Regions from separate parts of the Thalassotalea ganghwensis genome, predicted to be linked through region 1. Evidence: predicted binding sites of a transcription regulator. Region 1 holds the regulator's gene; each other region holds the start of a gene.
What was found. The regulator FNR, encoded in region 1, switches genes on or off when oxygen is low (the NO sensors DNR and NnrR bind a similar motif). The targets are predictions, from matches to a motif close to TTGATCTAGATCAA.

Region 1 (8,171 bases):
CAGACATGCCAACACCATATAGTGAAAAATAAAAGAGACCGTGAATAGAATGACAATCTTGTTCTCCCAGTCATACGAAGATGTCGTTGATACCTTGCCTAATAATTGTTTTTCACTTATGAGCCTTTATAGAAGCAGTTCTAACGGCATTTCTTCAGTGAAATTGATTACTGTACTTAATTATTGTGCGAATAAGAAAAATTTGCTAGCTCGATTTATCAGAGCCTAGTGCAACTCATAGAAAAGTAGCGGTATTGTTAGCGTAAAATGAGCATAAATCAGTACCATTTGATCTTGTTTCTTAAGAGGAACGTTGCGATTCTGCAATACCTTTTTATCTGTATAGGTATTGTAACCAACTCTTTGGACCTGCGGGGAGCAGAGCTGTTGATTTCATTTTTGATTGATTCTCGAATATTCAACTGGCCTCTTTCTCATTATATTTGCCGTTCGAACAGACTCAACTAGGTAATTTGTTAGGTCCGCTATGGGCGTATAGCCGAAGTAACTATCAATGGTGCCGGCACATACTTCACCGTCAGGCATAACACTCGACCGTCTGCTATTAGTCTCATAGCAGACCTTCCAATTTTTACATATGAGCAGAAATGACGAAACCCAATCCTATAATGTAAATAGCCGATATAAATTATTAGATAGATAGTTAAATAAGATTACTTTTAAAAACGTACACACCGTATATACACAGTGTGTACGTAAATAATGCCTTGCAAAAGCTCTACTGATAAAGCCTATCACTTACTCGCGAATGTACATAGGTTTTACTGTATAGTTAACAATGGCGCTTTTTAATTAAGTATGCTGCTACCTTATCTTAAAAAATCATCGTGCTATAGGTTAGAGACATTAATAATGAGTGACTCATCGATATTGGTTGAGGATACGGTCTCTTTTGAAAAGTCATAAGCTTCTCTTGGTTTACTGCGATCTATCGGCAAGTTTGCAAAATCAAACAGCTCCGTATCTGCTAATTGACTTGGACTGACATTCTTTATCGATTTAAAAACATTTTCGACGCGGCCAGGATTTGTTTTATCCCATTGATTAAGCATACTTTTAATATGTTGTCTTTGGAGGTTTTCCTGTGAACCACAAAGGTTACAAGGAATGATTGGGTATTCTCGTAATTGGGCAAATTCGACTAGATCTTTTTCACGACAGTAGGATAATGGTCTAATAACGGTATTTCGTAAATCATCTGCTCTAAGTTTGGGGGGCATTGCTTTAAGTTTTGCACCAAAAAACATATTAAGAAAGAGTGTTTCAACGATATCGTCCATATGATGACCCAGTGCTATTTTCGTGGCTCCGATCTCTTCAGCAAACGAATACAGTGTTCCTCGCCTTAAACGAGAACATAAACCGCAGGTTGTTTTCCCTTCTGGTACTTTAGCTTTAACGACTGAATATGTATCTTTATCAACGATATAATACGGAATATTTAAGCTTTCAAAGTAATTAGGTAAGACATCGGCTGGAAAGCCCGGTTGCTTCTGATCGAGATTTACGGCTACAACCTTAAAGTTTATTGGTGCAGATTTTTGAAGGCTTAATAGAATATCGAGCATAGCAAAGGAATCTTTACCGCCACTAATAGCGGCCATCACGACATCACCATCTTCGATCATATGATAATCAGCAATAGCCTTACCAACTTTACTTCGAAGTCTTTTTTGTAACTTATTCATTTCAAAAACTTCTTTGCGGTTATCGACTTGATTCATTTTACTTTAACTACCTAGTTTACGTTTATTACACAGCTATATGATAATCGCTGAACTTATTTGATTAAAAATGGCGACATATTATATCGCTTATTTATTTTAGAGGTAAGTTATTTATAAGAGAGTCTAACGCTAAACGACTAGTTTGATGTGTTATTAGGGGCTGTGTAGCAGATAATGTTTGCTAACAGCCCGCGGTACAGATTTGATGTTAATTATTAACTATTGCGCCATTGGTGAAACATAACCTTCAGGCTTCAATGCTAAAACATCACAATTTAGGTTATCGATAACATGCTCGGCGGTATTACCTATTAATGCGGCTGAAATGCCAGTTCTACCAATGGTACCGAGTATGACGAGTTCAGCATCTAATTTTTCAGCTTGATGCTGAATAACCTCTTCAGGAAGACCTTCTTCTACGTGTGTATGAGTGCTGTCTACACCAAATTTTTGTGCATGATTGGCCATCGCAACTTTGTGGTGATTAAGCATCGATTCATTATATTCCCCAGCATTAAATTCAGGAATTTCTATGGCAATATTAACGGGCGTGCCAGGAAATGAGTTCACTAAATGGACATTCGCGTCGATTATTTTTGAAAGGTTAATCGCCTCTTCAGTAATTTTATTGTTTAACGCTTGGTGTTCTTTTTCATCGCTACCAACATGAACAGCGGCTAAAATGTTACCTCCTTTCGGCCAACTATGCTCTTTAACCAGTAATACAGGAGATGGACATTTTCTAATTAAATGCCAATCAGTAGGGGTGAAAATGACCGACTTTAACTTATGGTGTTCATGTGTGCCTTTAAGTACGATGTCAAAGCCTTGGGTTAATACCTGCTCAATAATCGGTTCAAACGGGCGATTATGCCAAACGACTTTAAAATCGATAGTTAGAGAATTTTTTGGTAATGAGGTGATTTTTTCTTGTAACCAAAGTTCCCTGTCCTTGATAACCGTTTGACGCATTGCTTCTCGCTCGTCACTCGATAACATAGTCGTCATTTCGTAGGAAAAATCATAAATGCACATAAATGCGGTAATGGTTGCACCCGTTTTATTAGCTAACTCTACCGCTCGTTCAAGCGCTTTTTGATGCTCAGTGGTTGGATCGATGACGGCTAAAATCTTTTTATACTTTTCCATTTCGTGCCTCTAGCATTACCTGAATCATATAGTGAGTTTTTATACTAATGATATAAGTGTAGTTGTTCAATGATCATGCAGCAAAGAATTGCTGATCATTGTTTTAAATCAAGATATTAGTTGTTGATTTATTATTGATATGTAACTGAAAAATAGTACGCAAGAACTTGCTACTATAGGGATAAAGTTTGTGGAGCGTTTCTGAGCGTGAATATTGCCGCTAAAGTGCGGCAACCTCTTTCAATTTTTCTATATCAAGGATACGAATAAATTTACCTTCAACTTCGATTAATTGGCTTTTGTGAAAACGATTTAATAGTCGGCTAATCGTTTCTACGGTTAAACCAATATAGTTACCGATATCACTGCGTGTCATCGTTAATCTAAATTCTGTTTGCGATAGACCTCGTGCATGGAACCTCATGCTGAGCGATGAAAGAAAGGTTGCCAAACGTTGTTCTGCATTTTTACGATTTAGCAAGGTCAGCATTTCTTGATCAGCCTTAATTTCCGTGCTCATCATTCTCAGAATTTGCTTTTTCAATTTAGGCACAGAGTTTGATAACGCGTCAAGGGTATCGTAAGGAATTTCACACACCATAGATGTTTCTAATGCTTTTGCAAAACTAGGGTGCTTTTCAGCTGCGATTGCATCGAAACCGAGCAAATCTCCAGCCAAATGAAAACCGGTGATTTGTTCTTCACCATGCTCATCAACAGTAAATGTTTTAAAGGTACCTGAACGGATAGCGAATAATGATTGCATCTTCTCTCCGTCACGAAACAATTGTTCGCCTTTATGAATAGGACGCTTGCGGTCAATGATTTGATCAAGCTTTTCAAGTTCTTGATCATTGAGAGTAAAAGGCAGGCATAGCTCACTAATACTACAATTTTGGCAATGAATGTGTTGCTGGCCTGAACATTGACGGTTTTGCATCATAAACTCTAAGAAGATTGTTACACTGGTATATGGAGATGTTATTAGAACATTATGCCAGATGCAATCTTTAACGTAATAATTCCATAAATGATCAATGTAATCGCCATTACTTGACGAAATAGCGTATGAGAGATGAGTTGCCTGAATGATAAAAAACCGACAGAAACACTAAGCAGCGCAGGTAAAGTTCCAATGCCAAACCCCATCATAATTAGCGCGCCTTGCCAAGGATCCGCTGATGCGACTGACCAGGTAAGTGTTGAGTAAACTAGCCCGCACGGTAACCAGCCCCAGAGTGCACCTAATCCAAATGCTTTGGCTAATGAATCGACTGGAAGAAACTTCTTATTGAGTGGTGAAAGGAATTTCCATAATATTTGTCCAACTTTCTCAACTTGAACTAATCCACTGTACCAGCGACCGATATATAGCCCTAAAAGTATTAAGAAGATACCCGATATAAACCTCATTATATTTAACGGAACGCCAAGGTTTTTTGCAGCAAGTGAACCAGTAAAACCAGCGATAAAACCAATGAGGCTATAGCTAATAATTCGGCCAATGTTGTAGTAGAGTGTATAGAAGAACTTCTTTGTGCTAATGCCTTGGTCATTGGGCAAAGCAGCCGTTAACATCGATGAAATACCGCCACACATTGCGATGCAATGACCAGCGCCGAGCAAACCAACAACCAAGCCAGCGAAAAAGTTCATCTCCATTAGGGGATCCTATTGAAAACTAGTGGCGATAGAAGGGGGGAGTTTGACGACAAGTTAAATTTAGCTCCTTTGTTATTCTTTATTTAGGGCATTTTTACTCACTGAGTCAGAATTGGTTTCTGCCTGCGGAATGTCTTGTTCCTGACTATTGGATTTAGGTGGTTTATTTTGTTTGTCCTCTTCAAACAAAATGCTTAATCCTTGTTTTTCTAAGTCGTCAAATTGGTCAGTTTTTACGGCCCAAAAAAAGAGGTAAATTCCTAACGCTGTTAAAATTATCGCGATAGGTATTAATACATAAATAATACTCATTTTGAGCCTCTTTTTAGCAACCGAAGTGAATTAGTAATAACAAGTATAGAGCTCAAAGACATACCAACAACAGCCATGTATGGCGTTATATGACCACTTACCGCTAATGGAAGTACGATGGCATTATAACCCATCGCCCAAGCGTAATTTTGTTTAATCACTCGTTTTGTTTTAACTGAAATATTAAATAAGGTCTTCATAGAGGACAAGCGGTTATTCAACAAAATAACGTCTGCCCCTGATTTTGCAACATCGGTGCCTCCACCCATTGCAACCGAAATGTGGGCTGCGCCAAAAACTGGTGAATCATTCACACCGTCACCGAGCATCGCGACTGTGAATTTCTGTTGATAGTGCTTTAGTTTTTTCATCTTGTCTTCTGCAGAACAAGATGCATAGATATGATCAAGTGTTAGCGCGTCTTGCACCGTTTGACAACCCGCTAGGTTATCCCCTGAGAGCATAATTGTTTTAACATGTTTCTTCTTAAGGCTGTCTACCAAAGCTTTTGCGTCATCGCGTATTTGGTCGATAAAACTAAATGAAGCGAGTAGTTTTCCATTTTTTGCTAACACACATCGAGCCTGCTCAGTATCTTCTTTTGATTCAGAAAGCCAAGACGACCTACCGATAGCATATTGATGGCCATCAATAACCCCTTTAATACCGCTTCCGCTGATAATTTGGACGTCTTCTGCGTTGACTTGGAAATTTCTAAACTGTTTAAATGCACTTGCTATTGGGTGTTCCGAATAACTTTCCAAGGCAGCGCTAAGGGCGAGTAAATCTTCTTTCGAATAGGATGGCTCTAAAATATTAATAGCGCTTATTTGAACTTGACCTGACGTCAATGTGCCGGTCTTATCAAATGCGATACAATCTACCGAAGGCATAGTTTCAAGCACATGGCCAGATTTTATCATAATACCTTCTTTGTTGAGCCTTGTCGTCGCACACGTTAATGCCGTAGGGGTGGCGAGTGACAGAGCACAAGGGCAGGTGGCAACGAGTACGGATAAGGTAATCCAAAAAGCTTCTTCTGGCATATGTTGCTGCCAGTAAATCGCTGTAGCCACAGCACATACCAAAATTAAGGCAACAAAATACTGGGCTATTTTGTCTGACAACATAGCAAGCTTAGGTTTATGTGCTTGAGAAGATTCACTTAAGCGGATTAATTGGCTTAAAAATGAATGTTGATTATCGTGCTTTACCTTTATCGTAATATTGCCATCAGTATTTATGGTGCCAGCAAATACTTCATCATTCATCGTTTTAGTTAATGGGGTTTGTTCGCCAGAAAGCATTGACTCATTTAATTGGCTCTGGCCGTGCACAATGATGCCATCAGCAGGTACTGTTTCGCCTGGTTTAACTAAAACAATATCGTTTGGCGTTAAGTGTTTAGCTGCAACGATAATCTCTTGATTTTCTGTTAGCTTTGTTGCCGTTAATGGCATTAGTTTTAATAAGTTTGCTGATACTTCTGCAGCGCGACTTCGCGCTCTAAATTCTAAAAACTTGCCAACGAGTAAGAGAAACGTAAACATCGAAACCGATTCAAAATACACTTCACCTGTTTGATTAATTGTTGCCCATGCACTGGCGGTAAAGGCTAAACTAATTGCGATTGATACGGGCACATCCATTGACAATCGCTTTATTTTTAGCGCATTAATGGCACCTTTATAAAAAGGGTAGGCACCATAGGTGACGATTGGAAAGGTCAGCATTAAACTCGTCCAACGTAAATACACTTTTATGCTATCTGACATGTCTGAGAAAGCACCAAAATACATTCCGATCGCAATCATCATCACTTGCATCATTAAGATGCCAGAAATTCCCAAGCGCTTTATAAACACTTTAGCTCGAGCATTGTTGTTCTTTTCTATATCATTTGCTTTAAATGGCGTTGCTTGATAGCCAATATCATTAATGGCAATGAGTATTTCACTCAGTTTTACTTGTTGGGAATCCCATTTAACAGTAGCTCGCTGTGTGGTGGCATTGACGCTGATAGCAATAATCCCAGGTATTTTGGCTGTTTGCATTTCAATTAACCAAGCACAAGCAGCACAATTTATACCTTCAATGGTTAGGATAGCTTCTTTTTGAGTACCGTGATTAAAAGTAAATTCGCTTTGCAGGCTATCGTCGTCAAGCAATTTTTTCTTCGCCAATTCTGCGGGGATCAATTGTTCGCCTTTAGGAGCTTTCTCCGTTCTAAATTGATAATACTCTTCTAGGCCACTATTGACGATGGTTTCAGCTATAGCCTGACAGCCGACACAACACATGTGTTCGGCTTTATTTTTAATCAAAGTGGTTAGGGTGATACCTTGAGGAATTGGTTCACCACAATGAAAACAACTGCTTGACATTAGTTAGCTTCTATTGGCTTGGGGATTATCTCGATAAATTCTGTTTGCGGAAGCGTAATGGTATTTTGAATTTTCCAAGTATCTTCAAATGAAGATATGGTAACGCGCCATTTTCCTTTTATATCATGGTCAATTGTTTGTCTAAAGTGGCCATTGCCATCGGCGGTTAACGCAACATAAAAGTCTTTTTCTGCAAGCGTTGGGTGATAAAAATTTACATTTAACAATGGAAATTCTTTTTCTATGCCTGTTGGTTTTATCACCAATTGCTCATCGCTAAATTTGAGGTCAAACTTCATGCCTAGCTTTTGAGCAAGTTTAATTTTATCAAGCTCTAAATTAATCGCTTTACCTTTTTTATAATAATCACCAACAACCAAGTCATCTGGGTTTGTGTTAGCAATAATAAGAGTAGCAATGCCAGCTACGACAGCGGTAAAAGGCAATAAAAATACTAGCCATGCCCAAGGCTCTTTGTACCAAGACGTTTTCATTAAGCTTTCGTTATTAAATAATTTGGCAGTATTATACTTTTTTTCAATGGGTAATTCCTATGCTAATTACTATTTTCTGACATTTTTTTATTCTAGATCATAGTTCAATATCGCAAATAAATGTGCTCTATTAAAAATTTGCAAATAGGGGAATACAAGCCATAGTTATAAGGGGAAGAACAGAGTAACTAAAAGGCTTTTGCTGCCATATGAATAACAACGACCTTACGACGGTGACGATTATTTACTATAACGATAACTGCATTGAGTTGCAGTCTGAAGTAAAAAATTACCCTAAAAACTCGAATGGGCGAGTCATTATACCTGATGAGTTTAAACAGGATAAATCGATTATCGCGGTTTGTTTAGGAGAAATTGTTATTTTAAATAAAGCAGGCGATCGGATTATTTCTGTTGATTAT
Region 2 (8,171 bases), on a different contig from region 1:
GTAAATAGAAAAGGCGGCCAAATATTCAATAACCATTTCATTAACCATGCATTTTTAAACACTGTCACCTCCGATAAAATAGGCACTCATCGTACCACTTAAATTAACCGAGAAAAATGATAAATTCCGTTAATGTCTAAATTATTCCTTTAAACTCATTTGCTAACCCCCTATAATTTATGCTTTTGCAATACACTTGAGGCTTAACTTAATGCCAGATCAAAACGAAGAACTAAAAAGAGCGGGCCTTAAAATTACCCTTCCGCGCATTAAAATATTGGCGATATTGCAACAACCTGAAAACCAACATATCAGCGCTGAAGATGTTTATAAAATTCTTCTCGACCAAAATGAAGAGATTGGCTTGGCGACTGTCTATCGGGTATTAAACCAATTTGATGACGCTGGGATTGTAACTCGCCATCACTTTGAAGGTGGAAAATCAGTATTCGAGTTAAGCCATAAGAAGCACCATGATCATTTAGTGTGTTTAAAGTGCGGTAAAGTAGTTGAATTTGAAGATGACGTTATTGAAAAACGCCAAGAAGATATTGCCAAATCACACCAAATCAAGTTGACCAATCATAGCTTATATTTATACGGTGAGTGTGAAGACGAAGAAGCCTGTGAAGCTTATCGTCAATCACATCAATAAGGCTGTAAAATTTAAGTAGCTATCTTAGGGTAGCTACTGATAAAGCTTTCCTTTGTGTTTAATCCACCCATCTTGATGTTGCTTATGCGGGTCTCGATGTGTCCAGTGCACCATACCACCACTACTGTTCCATTGATATTGCCCTAAAAACTCTATTCTATCGCCAATGTGTAAATGAGGAATACGCTGGCCAATATCAATATTATGAACAATTAGAACCGTTTTTTGATTCTTTAATTTAACGGCAAACTTTTGATGTCGAGTTCCAGTTAAGTCATCAGGGAAAATTTTACAGACGATGCCAAATGCTTTCATTAAAGATAACCATACTGAGTAATCATCAATTGGTATAAGACATATAAGTTGTTTGTTTATAGGTTAATGACGCTTTTACCACCGGCCATTCATGCGCTAATATCGAAAAAACAACCGTATCACGATAAGAGCCGTCAGGTTGAATACGATGATTTCTTAAGACACCGTCTTGTTTTGCACCTAAACGAGCAATAGCATGTCTTGAAGCATGGTTATGCCAGTGTGTCCTAAACTCGACTGCAATAGCATTTAAACGTTCAAATGCCAAGGTTAACATCAAGAGTTTGCAATCAGTATTAACACCAGTTCGCTGGAAGCTTTTCCCGTACCAGGTATAGCCGATTTCAGCACGTCGATTGGCAACATCAACATTACATATCCGCGTGCTACCAATGATTTTACCGGAACTGATTTCAATGACGACAAAAGGAATACCTTTTCCCAACTGTTTTTCGGTAAAAGCAACATCTAGATATTTATCTATTGTTTTTTGGTTCGGTACGTTAGTAAACCAAAGACTAGACAGCTTACCATCCTGCTCAGCTTCAACTAAAGCGTCTCGATGCTCAGCAGTGAGAGGCTCCAGCCTAATAACTTGTCCTATTAATACTTCGTTAAAACTTGCCAAATCTTCCATATCATTCCTTGAGCTAATAAATAGTTAATACTTTAAAGGTAAAATAACAGGTTGCTAATGACAACAATATGAATATCAACATCAGCAAAAAACGGAAAAACAGGCCAAGTTTATACTTAAACTGCTTCCACCAACCTTTTTGTGGTGCAGTTAACGCTTGACCAGAAAATCCATAAACGATCAACGCCGCTAAAAATAACCAAATAAACCATAGTAATGCCGAATGTAAAAATTGCTCTTGAGTAGCAATATCAGCAAAAAGCAACAAATAGACGATAGTGGCAAGGCTAAATAAACAAGTTAAGACAAGAAGGCGGCGAAAAGGAAAACAAACGTTGGCCAATAACGTTATTCGGTTAATCAACATAATTACATTTGAGTGTGGATATAGCGTCTAAATATCATACCTTTATCGTTATTCAATCGCCATGCTATAGAAATCAATTTTAACAATTAAAATCCAATGCCACTTTTTGCCAGAGCGGAATAAATACCGTTTAAAGCGACACTGTTATCCAATAATGAATCTTGCCACATATCACGTTTTTCAATGTTGAATGAGGTAACTGTATAATGATGATCAACGGTTATACCATGCTCTGTTAAACAACGATAGGTACACAGCGAATCACATCCGTCAATCACTATCACATCACTGCCTTTCAATGGTAAAGCATTAAGTGGCTCAATATTGGCAACTACGCCGGCAACACATGACATTTGAGCAAGCCCATCTCTATCAAGATTTTCGGCAATATCGTGTGCTATTCGAGCCACATTCGAACAGCCAGTACAGGCGTAAACAACTGGTTTAGAAGACGTCACACTAGTAAGCTCCTTATAAGATGATGACAAGATTTTAACCATTGCCGGTAAATCAGCATTGATTTAAATCAAGCTTCGGGAAATTTTTCAAAACTTAATGAGGAAAACAAAAATCACTCCTTGATAACTGATGGGGATTAGCTCAAGCGCAATCACTAACTCATCGCTGTGATAAGAATTGTCAGATAAACTATCTTAAGTGAACCTGCCATATATAACGAAAACCGCTCTATTCCTATGACAAATTAATAGACTTAGTTCATTTTTGGCACAATACTAAGAAACAGCAGTTTCCTTTTACAATGATCGAGCGAACCGGTTTATCAACATTTATCATCTGCAAATGGTCAAGCGTGATGAAAAAAGAACTTACAATGAAGACAATCTTATCGTTTAAGAAATACTCAAAAGCTTCGTCATTCAGCGTTATAACGAGAAATGATGAGAAAAGCGCTATCGCCAAAACATAAATAACTCAAACCAGAGTAAAGTATCCTTTGTCTAACTAAAAACATAATCATTTATCACGATAAACAAACGAGCGCTTTTCAGACTTTTAATCTGGTACGTTATCTTGCTCTAGAATAACAGCCCCACTGTGCTCTTCACCTAAACAATCATCAGGGTTGTAAATTGGACAACGCTGCATCGATAGACAACCACAGCCAATACAACCATTAAGGTAATCTCGTAATCGCGTCATCGCATTAATCTTTTTATCTAGCTCTACTTGCCAACTTCGGGATAACTGTGACCAGTCATCCTTATCTGGCGCACGTTTATCTGGCAATTGGTCAAACGCTACCGCTATTTCTTTTAAGGTGATGCCCATCTTTTGTGCCGCTTGAATTATGGCGATCCTCCTAAGCACCTCTCGTTTATAGCGCCGTTGATTCCCCTGATTACGCCAACTTCTTATCAGTCCTTTATTTTCATAGAAATGCAGCGTCGATACCTTCACGCCACAGCGCTTAGCAACAACGCCGACGGTCAAATTGGCTTCTTCTAACATAACGTTTCCTTAATTAGAGCGTGTTGAACTTTGCGGTACAAATTTTGTTCGAATTAAACGTGATTTAATCGAGGCGTAACGAATACCGTATAGTTATTCTATACAAATGAGCTACAACAAAGCGTAAATCACGTTTAAACGAATCCGAAGGACAGTGCCCATTTGAAATTTCTCCTTCGTTATCGCCTATTGATGGGGAATAACCACATGACATAGGCTCTGTCTTGTACAAATTTCAAATGAACTGCTGCAAAAATGCACATCAAAGATCAACTCGCTCTAATGCCTTAAAAAAATCTAAATAATTGCAAAAAACACTTTACCTCAACTTAAGTTGAGGTTTTAGAGTGGCACTATCTTAGCAAATAAGGAGAAGATTATGTCAACAAAAATAATGACAACAGAAAGTAGCTACACTGAAGAGATCACGCAAACCAGGTTTTTAAAAAAGCTAAAACGTTTAATCAATCAAACGATTGCAAATAAATAACGACTAAAACTTAAGGGAACTTATAATGCATTTAGAGCACATCAATATCGTTGTAAAAGATTTAAAAAATACTTTAGCGTTCTACCAAGCGGCTTTTCCTCACTGGAAAGTACGAGGTAAAGGGGAACAAAACTGGTTTGGTACTCAAAGGCAATGGTTACACTTTGGTGATGACTATCAATACATTAGTTTTAATGATAATGGTTATGGCGAAAATCGAAACTTGGACTCGAATCAACTAGGGTTGTGTCATTTTGGTTATATCACTAATAACCTAAAGGCACTTGTTGAACGCTTAGCAGCAGCAGGCTTTCAATTAGCAAAAGAAGGCGAAGCCTTGGCTCATCGACAAAATGTTTACTATATTGACCCTGATGGTTATGAAATTGAATTTATTCAGTATTTCTCTGATAACCCAAACGAGAGAAATAATTACTAAGCTAAAACCAAAAAGCCACTCCCAATAGGTGTGGCTTTTTTTATTTATTTTCCCACCCTAAGATAGGTTTATAATGCTTTTACCACATCTTTAACAAGTTCAGGACCTTGATAGATAAATCCAGTATAGACTTGCACCAATGAAGCTCCTGCCGCAATCTTTTCTTTTGCATCTTGACCGCTTGCAATGCCACCGACACCAATAATAGGTAACTGATTATTAAGCGCTTTAGCAAGCAAACGAATGACTTCGGTGCTTTTTTCTTTAACTGGCTGGCCACTTAACCCTCCCTGTTCATGGCCATGCTCTAGATTTTCTACACCATCACGTGCCAATGTAGTATTGGTTGCAATCACACCATCAATGTTATTACTCACCAGACACTCAGCGATAGAATTTACTTCAGCTTCCGATAAATCTGGTGCAATTTTTACCGCGATAGGTACGTACTTATCAAACTGCTGTGCTAATTTACTTTGTTCTTCTTTTAGCGCTGAAAGCAGCTCATTTAATGCATCACCATATTGTAGTAAACGTAAACCAGGTGTGTTAGGTGAAGAAATATTGACGGTGATATAACTAGCAAAGTTGTACACCTTGCGCATACAGTAAATATAATCGTCTTTCGCATTTTCATCTGGCGTGTCTTTATTCTTTCCAATATTTATTCCTAACACACCACTATATTTGGCTTTTCTTACTTGCTCGACCAAATAATCAACACCTTTATTATTAAATCCCATGCGGTTGATAATTGCATTCGCTTCTTCTAGCCTGAAAATACGCGGTTTGTCATTACCTGGTTGTGGTCTCGGTGTCACTGTACCCACTTCAATAAAACCAAAGCCCATCGCTTCAAACGCACGAATACATTCACCATTTTTATCCAAACCGGCCGCTAAACCACAAGGATTAGGAAAGTGAATACCCATGACTTCAACAGGTTTATCTTCTACCTGCTGTTTATAAGGAAAATTGAGTAAGGTAGCACCAGTATTTTTGAGGCTCTTTATAGTTAAATCATGACTCACTTCAGGATCAAGTTGGAACAAAATTTTACGAATGGCAGAGTAAAGCATACAACCTCAAAAAGTTAATAAATTCATATTGATAAAACGAGAGATAAAAAAATCCCCACACTGAGGTGGGGATTCTATCATTTATTTGCTTGGATCACAGTTTAAACTTAACAACATTAGCTCTCTCAACGCTACAGAGAATTTAGCAAACTCATGCGTTTGCCCAATTCTAAAATCATCAAGCACATGACGCCAGCGCTCAAGTGGCTGCTCATTGTCAGTAAACCAGTTATCAAGCATTTCTTCGATATTCTTGTTTTTAGGCTGACATCGTAAAATGACGGCAGTAATTGAACGTTGTTGCCAATCTAACTCTTCTCTAAACGACGCCCTAGCAAGCGCTTGCCAATGATTGGCAACTGGTTGTTTAGTGATTTGATCTAAGAACCAATGCAAATCTAAACGAGCACCAAGGTTAAAGTAGACTTTCGCCACAACGTCAACTGGGCGACCATCATGATGAGATAACTCAGCAATATCCATCACTGAGAATAAACTACTTAATTGTGAAATACGCTTAGCTATTGCTTTAGGTGCTCCAGCATTAATCAAATCGTTCTCTACACGACTAATTTGTTCAACTTCGCTTTCAATCATGTACTTAGATAGGTTTTTCGTCATATCTTTAAAAGTACTGCTATAAAACTCAATAGATTCTGCGATACCAAACGCTTTATTACGGTGACGCAAGAACCAACGAGTTGCGCGGCGCACAGTGCGGCGATACTGGAATAACATTTCCGTTTGCACAAGCGTTGAAATCTTATTATCTAGTGAACTGATTTTTTGCCACATTTCTGACATTTCAAATACAGCGCTCGCCATTGAATAACAATTAGCAATTTCATGAACTGATGCACCCGTCTCTTCTCGCATTCGGTTAACAAAGTTAAAGCCCATATCGTTACCAATTTTGTTGGCCAATTTGGTTGCAATGATTTCTGCACGCAGAGGATGGCTTTGCATTTGCTCACTGTACTTTTCTTGCAGTGGCACAGGAAACGCTTCAATCAATAATTGATTATGATATGGATTATCCGTAATTTCTGGACAAACTAAATCTTCTTTTAGCACCATTTTCGAATAAGCAAGCAGTGTTGAGATCTCTGGACGGGTTAGCCCTTTGTTCTGCGCTAAACGATCTGCTATTTCTTCGTCATTAGGAATAAACTCTAATGCGCGATCCAGTTTACCAGAACGTTCCATTTCATGAATAAAACGAGTTTGCTCTTTCAATTGACTGACGCCACGCAAGGCTGTAATCGAAATAGAGTGTGTTTGGCGGTAACAATCTTTTATAACAATATCAGCTACTTCATCGGTCATGTCATATAAGATTTTATTACGTTGTTTAACCGTTAAATCACCATTTTGAACCAAAACATTTAGTAATATTTTGATATTAACTTCGTTATCTGAGCAGTCTACACCGCCGACGTTATCAACTGAGTCAGCATTTATACGACCACCTTTAGCAGCGTATTCGATGCGACCTAACTGAGTTAACCCTAGATTACCACCTTCACCGACGATTTTGGCTTCCAATTCTTTGCCGTTAATACGCAATGAGTCGTTAGCACGGTCACCCACCTCCAAGTGAGTTTCGCTGCTACCTTTGACATAAGTTCCAATACCACCATTCCAAAGTAGATCTACTTTGGTCTTTAATAGTGATTGAATCAATTCATTTGGCGACATGCTTTGTTTTTGCGTGCCGATCATTTTCTTAATTTCTGGTGTTAAGGTGATCGATTTTACAGAACGATTAAAGATACCACCGCCTTGTGAAATTAATGAGGTATCATAATCTTCCCAAGTACAGCCTGGTAAGTTAAATAAACGTTCACGCTCTTTATATGTGGTTGCAGCATCAGGATTAGGATCGATAAAGATGTGCATGTGGTTAAAGGCGGCAAGCAAACGAATATGTTTAGATAACAACATACCATTACCAAATACATCGCCAGCCATATCGCCGATACCGATACAGGTAAAGTCTGTAGTCTGACAATCTATATCCATTTCACGGAAGTGACGCTTAACTGACTCCCAAGCGCCTTTTGCTGTTATGCCCATACCTTTATGGTCATAACCAACACTACCACCAGAGGCAAACGCATCTCCCATCCAGAAACCATATTCTTCAGAAATGCCATTAGCAATATCAGAGAATGTTGCCGTTCCTTTATCGGCCGCTACCACTAAATATGGGTCATCTTCATCATGACGAACGACATTTGCTGGCGGCACTATGTCACCAGCAACGATGTTATCCGTGATATCTAATAAGCCACGTATAAACGTTCTATAGCACGCTTTACCTGCTTCAAATATTTCTTCACGTGAGCCTTTGGGTAATTGTTTACAAACAAAGCCACCTTTAGCTCCCACTGGAACAATCACAGTGTTCTTAACTTGCTGTGCTTTTACTAATCCAAGCACTTCTGTTCGGAAATCTTCTCTTCTGTCAGACCAGCGTAAGCCACCACGAGCAACCTTACCACCGCGTAAATGCACACCTTCAACTTGCGGCGAGTAAACAAAAATCTCATAGGCAGGAACCGGCTGCGGCATGTCTGAGATTTTACGCGGCGTGATTTTGAATGAAATATATGGTTTATCACTGCCATCACTATAGGGTTGGAAGTAATTGGTACGAATTGTCGCCATAATCATTTCGGCAAAACGGCGTATAATTCGGTCATCATCAAGGTTAGCG
Region 3 (8,171 bases), on a different contig from region 1:
ACAAACAATAATCGCCTCATCTATGGTCAACAGCTCGGTTGCCGAGTGCTGCAAAGAAGGCATTGCAACTATTTCTCATCAGGTCAGCATTCAGCAAGCTGCCCAACAAATGAGTAAACTGGGGTATTCATCATTAGTCATCACGAATAATGAACGCCCAGTAGGTATTATTACCGACAAAGATATTCGTACTCGTTGTGTTGCACAGGGCTTGAGCTTTGAACAACCTGTTGAAGATATTATGACGGATAATATTGTCACTCTTACATCAGATGCCAGTGCTTTTGATGCTTTGATGTTAATGACAAGCAAAGAAATACATCATTTGCCGATCACCAAAGATAACAAGCTGTACGCGATGATAACCATTACGGATTTGATGAATTTTGAAAGCCAAAATGCGATTAATTTAACCCATATGATCCGCAAAGCACAAAATGTTGATGAGTTAATAAAATACTGCCAACTACTGCCTAAGCTGCAAGTTAAAATGACTTATCTTGGTACTACCGCCGAAAACATTGGCAAAAGTATCAGCGCGATAACGTCAGCGTTAACCGGTCGTTTAATCGAAATGGCGATTTCACAATTTGGCCAAGCACCAGTACCTTGGGCTTGGTTAGCGGCAGGGTCTCAAGCGCGGCGAGAGCAATATGTTCATTCTGATCAAGACAATGCAATAATTTTTGCCGACAGCGCCAGTGACGGAGATCGGCAATGGTTTTTTAACTTGGCGAAATTTGTTTCTGATCAACTGGCTAAATGTGGGTTTATTTATTGTCCTGGTAACATCATGGCAACCAATGAAAAGTGGTGTCAACCTCAGAATGTCTGGCATCGTTACTTTAACCAATGGGTTAACCAACCGAAACCTCAAGCATTGCTCAATAGCAGTATATTTTTTGATTTAACCACTATTTATGGTGATGAAAGCTTGTTAGCAGAGGTTAGGCAAAAAATGCTAGCGAAAACCCGCACCAATACGTTATTTCTTGCACACCTAACCCGCAATGCCTTGATGCTAAAACCACCGCTTGGCTTTTTCAAGGACTTTGTGTTGATTGCAAGCGGCGAGCACAAATCAACCTTAGATCTCAAACATACGGGTATTGCTCCTATCGTCGACTTAGCGCGAATTTATGCGTTAAGTGAAGGTATTGAAGCAACAAACACCATCGAAAGACTAAAACAAGCTAGTGGCAGTTCATCACTAACCTCTGCCTCAGCCAAAAATCTGATTGACGCCTATCAGTTTCTCGGTTTATTAAGAATGAAACATCAAGCACAACTATTGCAACAAGGAAAACAACCTAATAATTACCTCAACCCTAAGCAGCTATCGAAGCTGGAACGCGAACACTTAAAAGATGCGTTTAAAGTGATAAAAACCCTGCAAGATAGCCGACAATCGGTTTATTAGTGCCGGTATGACTCATTATCTCCCACTACTTCATTGGCTCAATGGTTATGAAGTTTCGCGTAAAAGGGCGTTAGCCAAAGCACCAGAAGGCGCATTAAAGCATTATTTATCAAGGCCTTTGCCCTCGCCAAAGCGTTTGATAGATACATTACCACTACTCGCCGTCGACTTTGAAACAACAGGACTAGACGCTATCAACGACAAATTGTTGAGTATTGGTTGTGTTTCAATAAACCAGAAAAAAATAGACCTAAGCTCCTGTTATCATCAAGTGATAAATACTCGACAGGCATTACAAGAGCGTAATGTGGTAATACATAAAATCACTGATCAACAGCAAGCCACAGGTTGTTCACTAAAGCATGCGATAGACTCCTTATTACATGCGCTGACAGGAAAAATCATGTTGGTGCACTTTGCCCGAATAGAACAGCAATTTTTAAAACAAGCCTGTATTGAACTTTATGGTATGGCACCACCTTTGGCGGTTGTTGATACCTTAGTGGTAGCACAGCGTCGCATGCACCGACGTGATATTGGCTATGATCCAAGCGCTTTACAATTGAGCAACCTGCGAGAACAGTATCATTTGCCCTATTATAGTGCCCACAATGCCCTCAACGACGCTATCGCCACGGCAGAGCTATATTTAGCGCAAACGGCTAATATGTCAAAGACTGCGACACTGTCAGATTTGCTCTACTAATCACTGGCAGTTAAGTACTCCGCCAAAATACCATACAACGCCGCTTTATCAATCGGCTTACCAATATGACCATTAAAGCCATTATTTAAATATTGCTCGACCTCATGTTTTAAAACATTCGCCGTAGCGGCGATAATAATGACGTCAGTATTATGTTTTCTTATCTGCTGACAAGCCTGATTACCATCCATTTCCGGCATTTGAATATCCATCAGGATCAAATCAGGAGCTAATTCCAACGTTTTATTGATGGCTTGCACGCCATTTTCAACCAAGACTAAATTAGCTTTGGTTACCTCGAGCATTTTCTTTAAAATGGTTTGGTTAACCCGATTATCTTCCGCCACCAGTATAGTGCGGTCGCTTAAATCCAAATTAAAGTGGGCTTTGTTAGTAATATCTTGTAACCGCTTTGACTTCTCTAAAGGAATCGTCACCAAAAATTCACTGCCGATCCCGAGTGAACTATTCACCGATATTTTACCCTTCATCAGGTTAATCAAGGTTTGGCAAATCGACATTCCAAGGCCTGTGCCACCATACTTTCGCGTTGTCGAAACATCCCCTTGTTCAAACTGATTGAAGAGTTTTTCAAGTGCGAGATCATCCATGCCAATACCAGTATCTTTGACACTGAAAATAAGCCCTTCACCGAGCTTATCTTCAACACAACGTAAGCTGACTTGACCTTGTTCGGTAAACTTCAATGCGTTTGATAATAAATTTAACAATATTTGCCGGATACGGGTAACATCACCAAGCCAATACTGGTGGACATGTTCATCAATTTCAAAGTTCAAGTTGACTTCTGACGGTTTCTTATAGGTATCGGTATATTCTTTTAATTCTTTTACTAATTCGGTTAAATCAAAAACGGTTTTATCAAGTTCAAGTTTACCTGCTTCTATCTTTGAAAAATCAAGGACATCATTAACGATATTTAATAAGTTTTGACTCGATGAAAGTGCATGGTCAACAAGTTCAGTCGCATTATCATTGAGTTGCTCTTGTTGAAGTAATTGCAATGACCCATAAATACCATTAAGGGGCGTTCTAATTTCGTGGCTGATATTGGCAACAAACAAACTCTTCGCCTTGTTGGCAACTTCCGCCAATTGCTTCGCCTGATTAAGCTGAGCATTCTTCTCATCCAAGGCTTTTAAATTTTCAGTCAAATCATCGTTGAGCTGCTTTAATTTGAGTGTTTTAAATTTGACACGCTTGCGCAACTGATAGTTAAAGCTCATGGTTATCATCAATAGTATTGCAACAATCAACACGCCATAAATCAATAACTGATAATTTAAAAAAGTCCCTTTTGTTAAATAATCTTCTAAGAAAAAGCCTTTTAGGGGCACATTTTGTTTGGCAAGTCCAACATCAACATAAATTTGGGCGATACGAAAAAAGCGATTTTGATAGGTTGTGCCAATAGGCATGGTTTGCGACTGAATCAAGGGTGCGGTTTTTTGGGCCTCAAATAGCAAAGAACTCAATTCTTTTTCACTATCGTACTTACTGATGATTAACTCTACGATTTCTTCTGGATGAGCTAAGGCATATTCCCAACCTCTAATACTTGCATCAACAAAGGCCTGCGCTCTTTCTGGGTTTTCTTCGACATACTCTTGAGTAGAAAAAATCAAATCGCCATAAAAATCAATCCCATAGCTTGCCGGGTCGATCAAAGTAACATCAATATTCTGACTCAAATAAAACTGCGGTTGATTAGTACTGTATACCGAAAAAGCATCGACATCTTCCTCTATCAACCGGTCATCGTTAAAGGTAAATGGCACATAAGTAAACTGATCTTGCCGGATACCTAAAGCGGCAAACATCGCGGTTATAGACGCGCCATCAATCGTTTTTTGATAGCTAACGCGCTTGCCAATTAAATCTTCAGCGGTTCTTATTCCTGACGATTTTAATGCCATTAATACTAAGGGACTGTGTTGAAAAATTGCCGATAATACGACGACAGGCTTTCCCTGCATACGTTGTAAGACAATACTCGAGTCAGCGATGCCAAAGGTAGCACGACGAGTTAACACATCTTGAACAGGGCTTGTTAACGGATTCCTTGCTCTGATTTCAACATTAAAACCCGCGTCTTGATAAAAGCCTTTTTCTTTCGCTGCATAGTAGCCGGCAAATTGGAATTGATGTTTCCACTTTAATTGCAACACCACTTCTTCGTTAGCAAAGGATGGCGGCAAGTAAGCAACAAACAATATCAATAATAGCGTTAAGTATTTGATAATAACCACTAGTAATCATTCGTTAGAGCGTTAATATTAATAGTATGTCAGTTGGGTATTTTCGCAACTAAACTGATGAGAAAATTACCTCTAGGATCTTTTGGTGCTCTCTATTGTAAACCTGTCTCTTAGTAGTGCAGCAGGCAATATAATAACTCAATAATGATAGGCTAAATTTACCACAGGTTTGTAAAAGAAAAAGCACCAATATCCGTTCGTCAATGGATATTGGTGCTTTGTCGCTGATAAATATCAAACCAATTCATCAACGTTTAGACTAAGTTCATATACGCTTTTGTCTACGCTGTTGCTTGTTCTTTTTTTAACATAACAAACAGTTGATCTTTTAAGCTTAACCTTTGTTTTTTAAGACCTTCTAAATACTCATCTGTCGTATTTTCAACGCCTTGTTCGATACGATGCACTTCATGATCAACCTGATGATACTCTTTAAATAACTTAGCAAAATGGTTGTCACTGGTTTTTAATTGATGAATTTCCTTCTCAAATTCCGGGAATTCGTGGTGTAAATCATGTTTCTCTATTGTCATGTTATTCTCCTAATTGGCGCAATTAATACAGGTATCGGTATAAGGCAATGCCATTAAACGCTCTTTACTGATGGTTTCCTGACACTGACAACAAATACCATAGTTGCCTTGTTCAATTCTTTGCAATGCATCACTGACTAACTTCAACTCAACTTTTGCCTCATGATGAATTTCATCGAGAACCTCATCATTCTCACGTTCTGTTGTTTGTTCAGAAAAATCAGCAGAACGCCCTTTTTTAAAATCTGCTTCTATCGCTGAAATACGAGTGACTAGCTGTTCTTTTTTATTTTCTAAGGTGGTTATTAATTCTTGAGCAGTCATGGCTATCTCCTTTAGATTTAGCGACATTATCGCCAGCTTCTTGCTACTAAGTATTGATCTAGCGCAAGGATGGCGCCAACTTTAGACAATAAAAAAGAGAGCCTAAGCTCTCTTTTTTATCCATTCCAGTCATGCTATTGACTAAATTGATACTCTTTCGGTGGTGTCGCACCCATTAAATGGGTAACAAAATAATCCCACCTTTTCCTCAACATAAACGATTCCATGGCAAAACCATGGCCTCGGTTAGGTAGCATTAACATATCAAAGTCTTTATTAGCGGCAATCAAGGCTTCAACCACCAATAACGTATTATAAGGCGGTACATTGGTATCTGTTGTGCCATGAACCAGCAACAATTTACCTTTTAAGTTTTTCGCAATAAGTTGATTTGCTTGGCTATCATAATTGGTGGTGTTGTCCTCGTGATTGATTAACATACCATGATATTTTTCGCCCCATTCATCCGCATAATTTCTATTGTCATGATTTCCTGCTTGCGAGACAGCCACTTTATAAAAATCAGGATATAGTAATAAAGCACGAGTTGAAGCAAACCCACCACCAGAGTGACCCCAAATGCCGACACGATCTAAATCCATCCATTGATGTTTTGTTGCCAGTTGTTTAATCGCTGCAACTTGATCAGGAATACCACTGTCCCCCATGTTGCCATAGTAAGCATTATGGAATGCTTTTGAACGACCAGGCGTGCCAAGTGCATCTATTTCAACCACAATAAAACCTAATTCGGCTAAGGCTTGGTGATCTCTACGAGCAGCCTGAAAATGACGGCCACGAATACTACCAACTTGAGGCCCTGGATATAAATAATTGACGACTGGATATTTTTTGCTGCTATCGAAGTTTGACGGCAAGAAATATAAACCATGAATGTCGTGTTCGCCATTACGATCTTTAACAACAAAATGGTGAGGCGCTCGCCAACCACTCGCGGTTAAAGCACTAATATCCATGCGCTCAAGCTCAATCGATTTGCCCGCATTAACACCGCGCAAGTAACTCACTTCAGGCTCAGTTGGTGTTGATACTTGGTCAATAAAGTACTGACCGTCAGGACTTAAGGTAATACGATGATGCTTTTTCTCAGGAGTCAGTAGCGTTAAATCAGAGCCATCTTTATTGACGCGATACAGAGAGTGATAATAAGGATCACTGCCCTCTCGTCCTGCACCAGTAAATACCAATTGCCCGTTAGCTTGATCAACATGCAAAAGCGCTATAACGGTCCAATCCCCTTGAGTGATTTGACGCTTAACTTTACCGGTATTGGCATCAATTAAGTACAAATGCCCCCAATTGCTGCGCTGCGAAAACCAGATAATTTCATTAGATTTATCTAAATAGTGCCAACTGATACCGGCAACACCCGACTCAAAAAATGCGTCAGTTTTTTCCGTAAACACTGTCTTTACTTGCCCCGTGGTTGCATCAGCAATTTTTAGCGTCGCACTTTTATGGTCTCGACTTGACGATACGAAAGCAAAACCCTGACTATCTTCAGCCCAATCTATGTCCAAAAGCTGACCATCTCGACCTGCAACATGATCGGTAATAGTAGAGCGGTGATCATCTGCAGCCATTTTCAAAGGGACGACTTTCCTTTGATCAACATCAATGACCACGCGATGAATTTTAAAAATATGCTCGTCACCGGGTAATGGGTATTTCCAGACATCAATCGTAGGATGACCAACGTTAGTTGACACTATTCCCATTTCACCTACATTACGGCTATCATGTTTAAATGTGGCGAGTTTGCTTGAATCAGGTGACCACTTAACCACTGGCTTATCGCTTCTTATCCAGCCGGCATTGTTAGTAGCATAACCAAAGTCCTTAATACCATCTTTGGTGAGTTGAGTTTCTTTATTGGTCGCCAACTCTCTCATCCATAAGTTGTGCTCACGAATAAATACCGCTTTCTTGCCATCGGGAGATAATTGTTCATTGTTATGCTCAATTAACTTACTTTCCTGACAAATGTAGCTCGAAAGGTTGCAACGATAATTAACACCACTAACCTTTACGCTAAGATATTGCTGGCTCATCTCTTCGATACGCTTGAATGGTAAAGCATTTCCATCAACTTGCGTTTCACTGACACGCGCTAAAGATTCAGCCAATTTTTGATGGTCAAAAGCTGCTACTTTCTTACCATTATCAGCACTTACCTTGTAAAAGCGATATCCTTGGGGAGTATTGCTACGGTAAATGACTGTGGCATCGCTATTCCACACAGGACGTTCTAACGTACCGACAACCAACTTGTCTACGTTTGAAGCAAGTCGTTGCTCTGCTCTTTGATAATCTGCTTGGCTAAGCGATTCTCCATTAGCATTAACAGCTAAAACCGTAAGTAACGGCGTAAGCCAGTAGTGTTTCCTCATGACATAACCCTATTTTATTGAAGTTATTTTATTAAGGCGTATTAATCTTTTGCGGTTTAAATAGCCTCTAAAAATCAACACACCCTAAATGATTAAAAATACTTATCGCAATATTAGCATCAAGTTTACTGGATTACGCGCATTGTCAAAGTGATTATCGTTTAAGTCACTAAGTTCAGCGATAAAACTCCTGTTATCTGCTAAAGCGTGTTGATCTTTGCGGTACAAATTTTGTTCGAATTAAACGTGATTTAATCGAGGCGTAGCGAATACAGTATGGTTATTCTATACAAATGAGTAACAACAAGGAGTAAATCACGTTTAAACAAATCCTAAGGACAGCGCCCATTTGAAATTTCTACTTCGTTATTGCCTATTTATGGGGAATAACCACATGACATAGGCTCTGTCTTGTATAAACTTCAAATGAACTGCTGCAAAAATGTACATCAAAGATCAACACGCTCTAATCTCGAGGCATTTATTCGACTAAAGTCT

Region 2: ACSLUH_RS02450 (putative zinc-binding protein) is a predicted target of FNR. The motif match lies at 2,491-2,504, and genes of this name have one in related genera.
Region 3: ACSLUH_RS08075 (TraR/DksA family transcriptional regulator) is a predicted target of FNR. The motif match lies at 5,316-5,329, and genes of this name have one in related genera.

What each region holds. Positions count from the first base shown of each region.
Region 1 covers NZ_JBQRUM010000004.1:200,314-208,484, reverse strand. Annotated here, with positions in the region: gene ttcA (tRNA 2-thiocytidine(32) synthetase TtcA) at 852-1,745, opposite strand; gene uspE (universal stress protein UspE) at 1,968-2,897, opposite strand; gene ACSLUH_RS06020 (fumarate/nitrate reduction transcriptional regulator Fnr) at 3,118-3,837, opposite strand; gene ACSLUH_RS06015 (sulfite exporter TauE/SafE family protein) at 3,882-4,559, opposite strand; gene ccoS (cbb3-type cytochrome oxidase assembly protein CcoS) at 4,632-4,871, opposite strand; gene ACSLUH_RS06005 (heavy metal translocating P-type ATPase) at 4,868-7,255, opposite strand; gene ACSLUH_RS06000 (FixH family protein) at 7,255-7,749, opposite strand; gene ACSLUH_RS05995 (TIGR02922 family protein) at 7,959-8,171, shown strand, end outside.
Region 2 covers NZ_JBQRUM010000002.1:113,240-121,410, forward strand. Annotated here, with positions in the region: gene ACSLUH_RS02425 (DUF4442 domain-containing protein) at 1-86, opposite strand, end outside; gene fur (ferric iron uptake transcriptional regulator) at 212-655, shown strand; gene ACSLUH_RS02435 (DUF3465 domain-containing protein) at 689-970, opposite strand; gene ACSLUH_RS02440 (GNAT family N-acetyltransferase) at 996-1,607, opposite strand; gene ACSLUH_RS02445 (hypothetical protein) at 1,621-1,974, opposite strand; gene ACSLUH_RS02450 (putative zinc-binding protein) at 2,061-2,432, opposite strand; gene soxR (redox-sensitive transcriptional activator SoxR) at 2,989-3,444, opposite strand; gene ACSLUH_RS02460 (VOC family protein) at 3,957-4,373, shown strand; gene pyrD (quinone-dependent dihydroorotate dehydrogenase) at 4,442-5,452, opposite strand; gene ACSLUH_RS02470 (NAD-glutamate dehydrogenase) at 5,534-8,171, opposite strand, start outside.
Region 3 covers NZ_JBQRUM010000006.1:122,973-131,143, reverse strand. Annotated here, with positions in the region: gene ACSLUH_RS08095 (putative nucleotidyltransferase substrate binding domain-containing protein) at 1-1,420, shown strand, start outside; gene ACSLUH_RS08090 (exonuclease domain-containing protein) at 1,428-2,126, shown strand; gene ACSLUH_RS08085 (ABC transporter substrate-binding protein) at 2,123-4,396, opposite strand; gene ACSLUH_RS08080 (HP1242/YdcH family protein) at 4,687-4,938, opposite strand; gene ACSLUH_RS08075 (TraR/DksA family transcriptional regulator) at 4,948-5,262, opposite strand; gene ACSLUH_RS08070 (S9 family peptidase) at 5,397-7,673, opposite strand.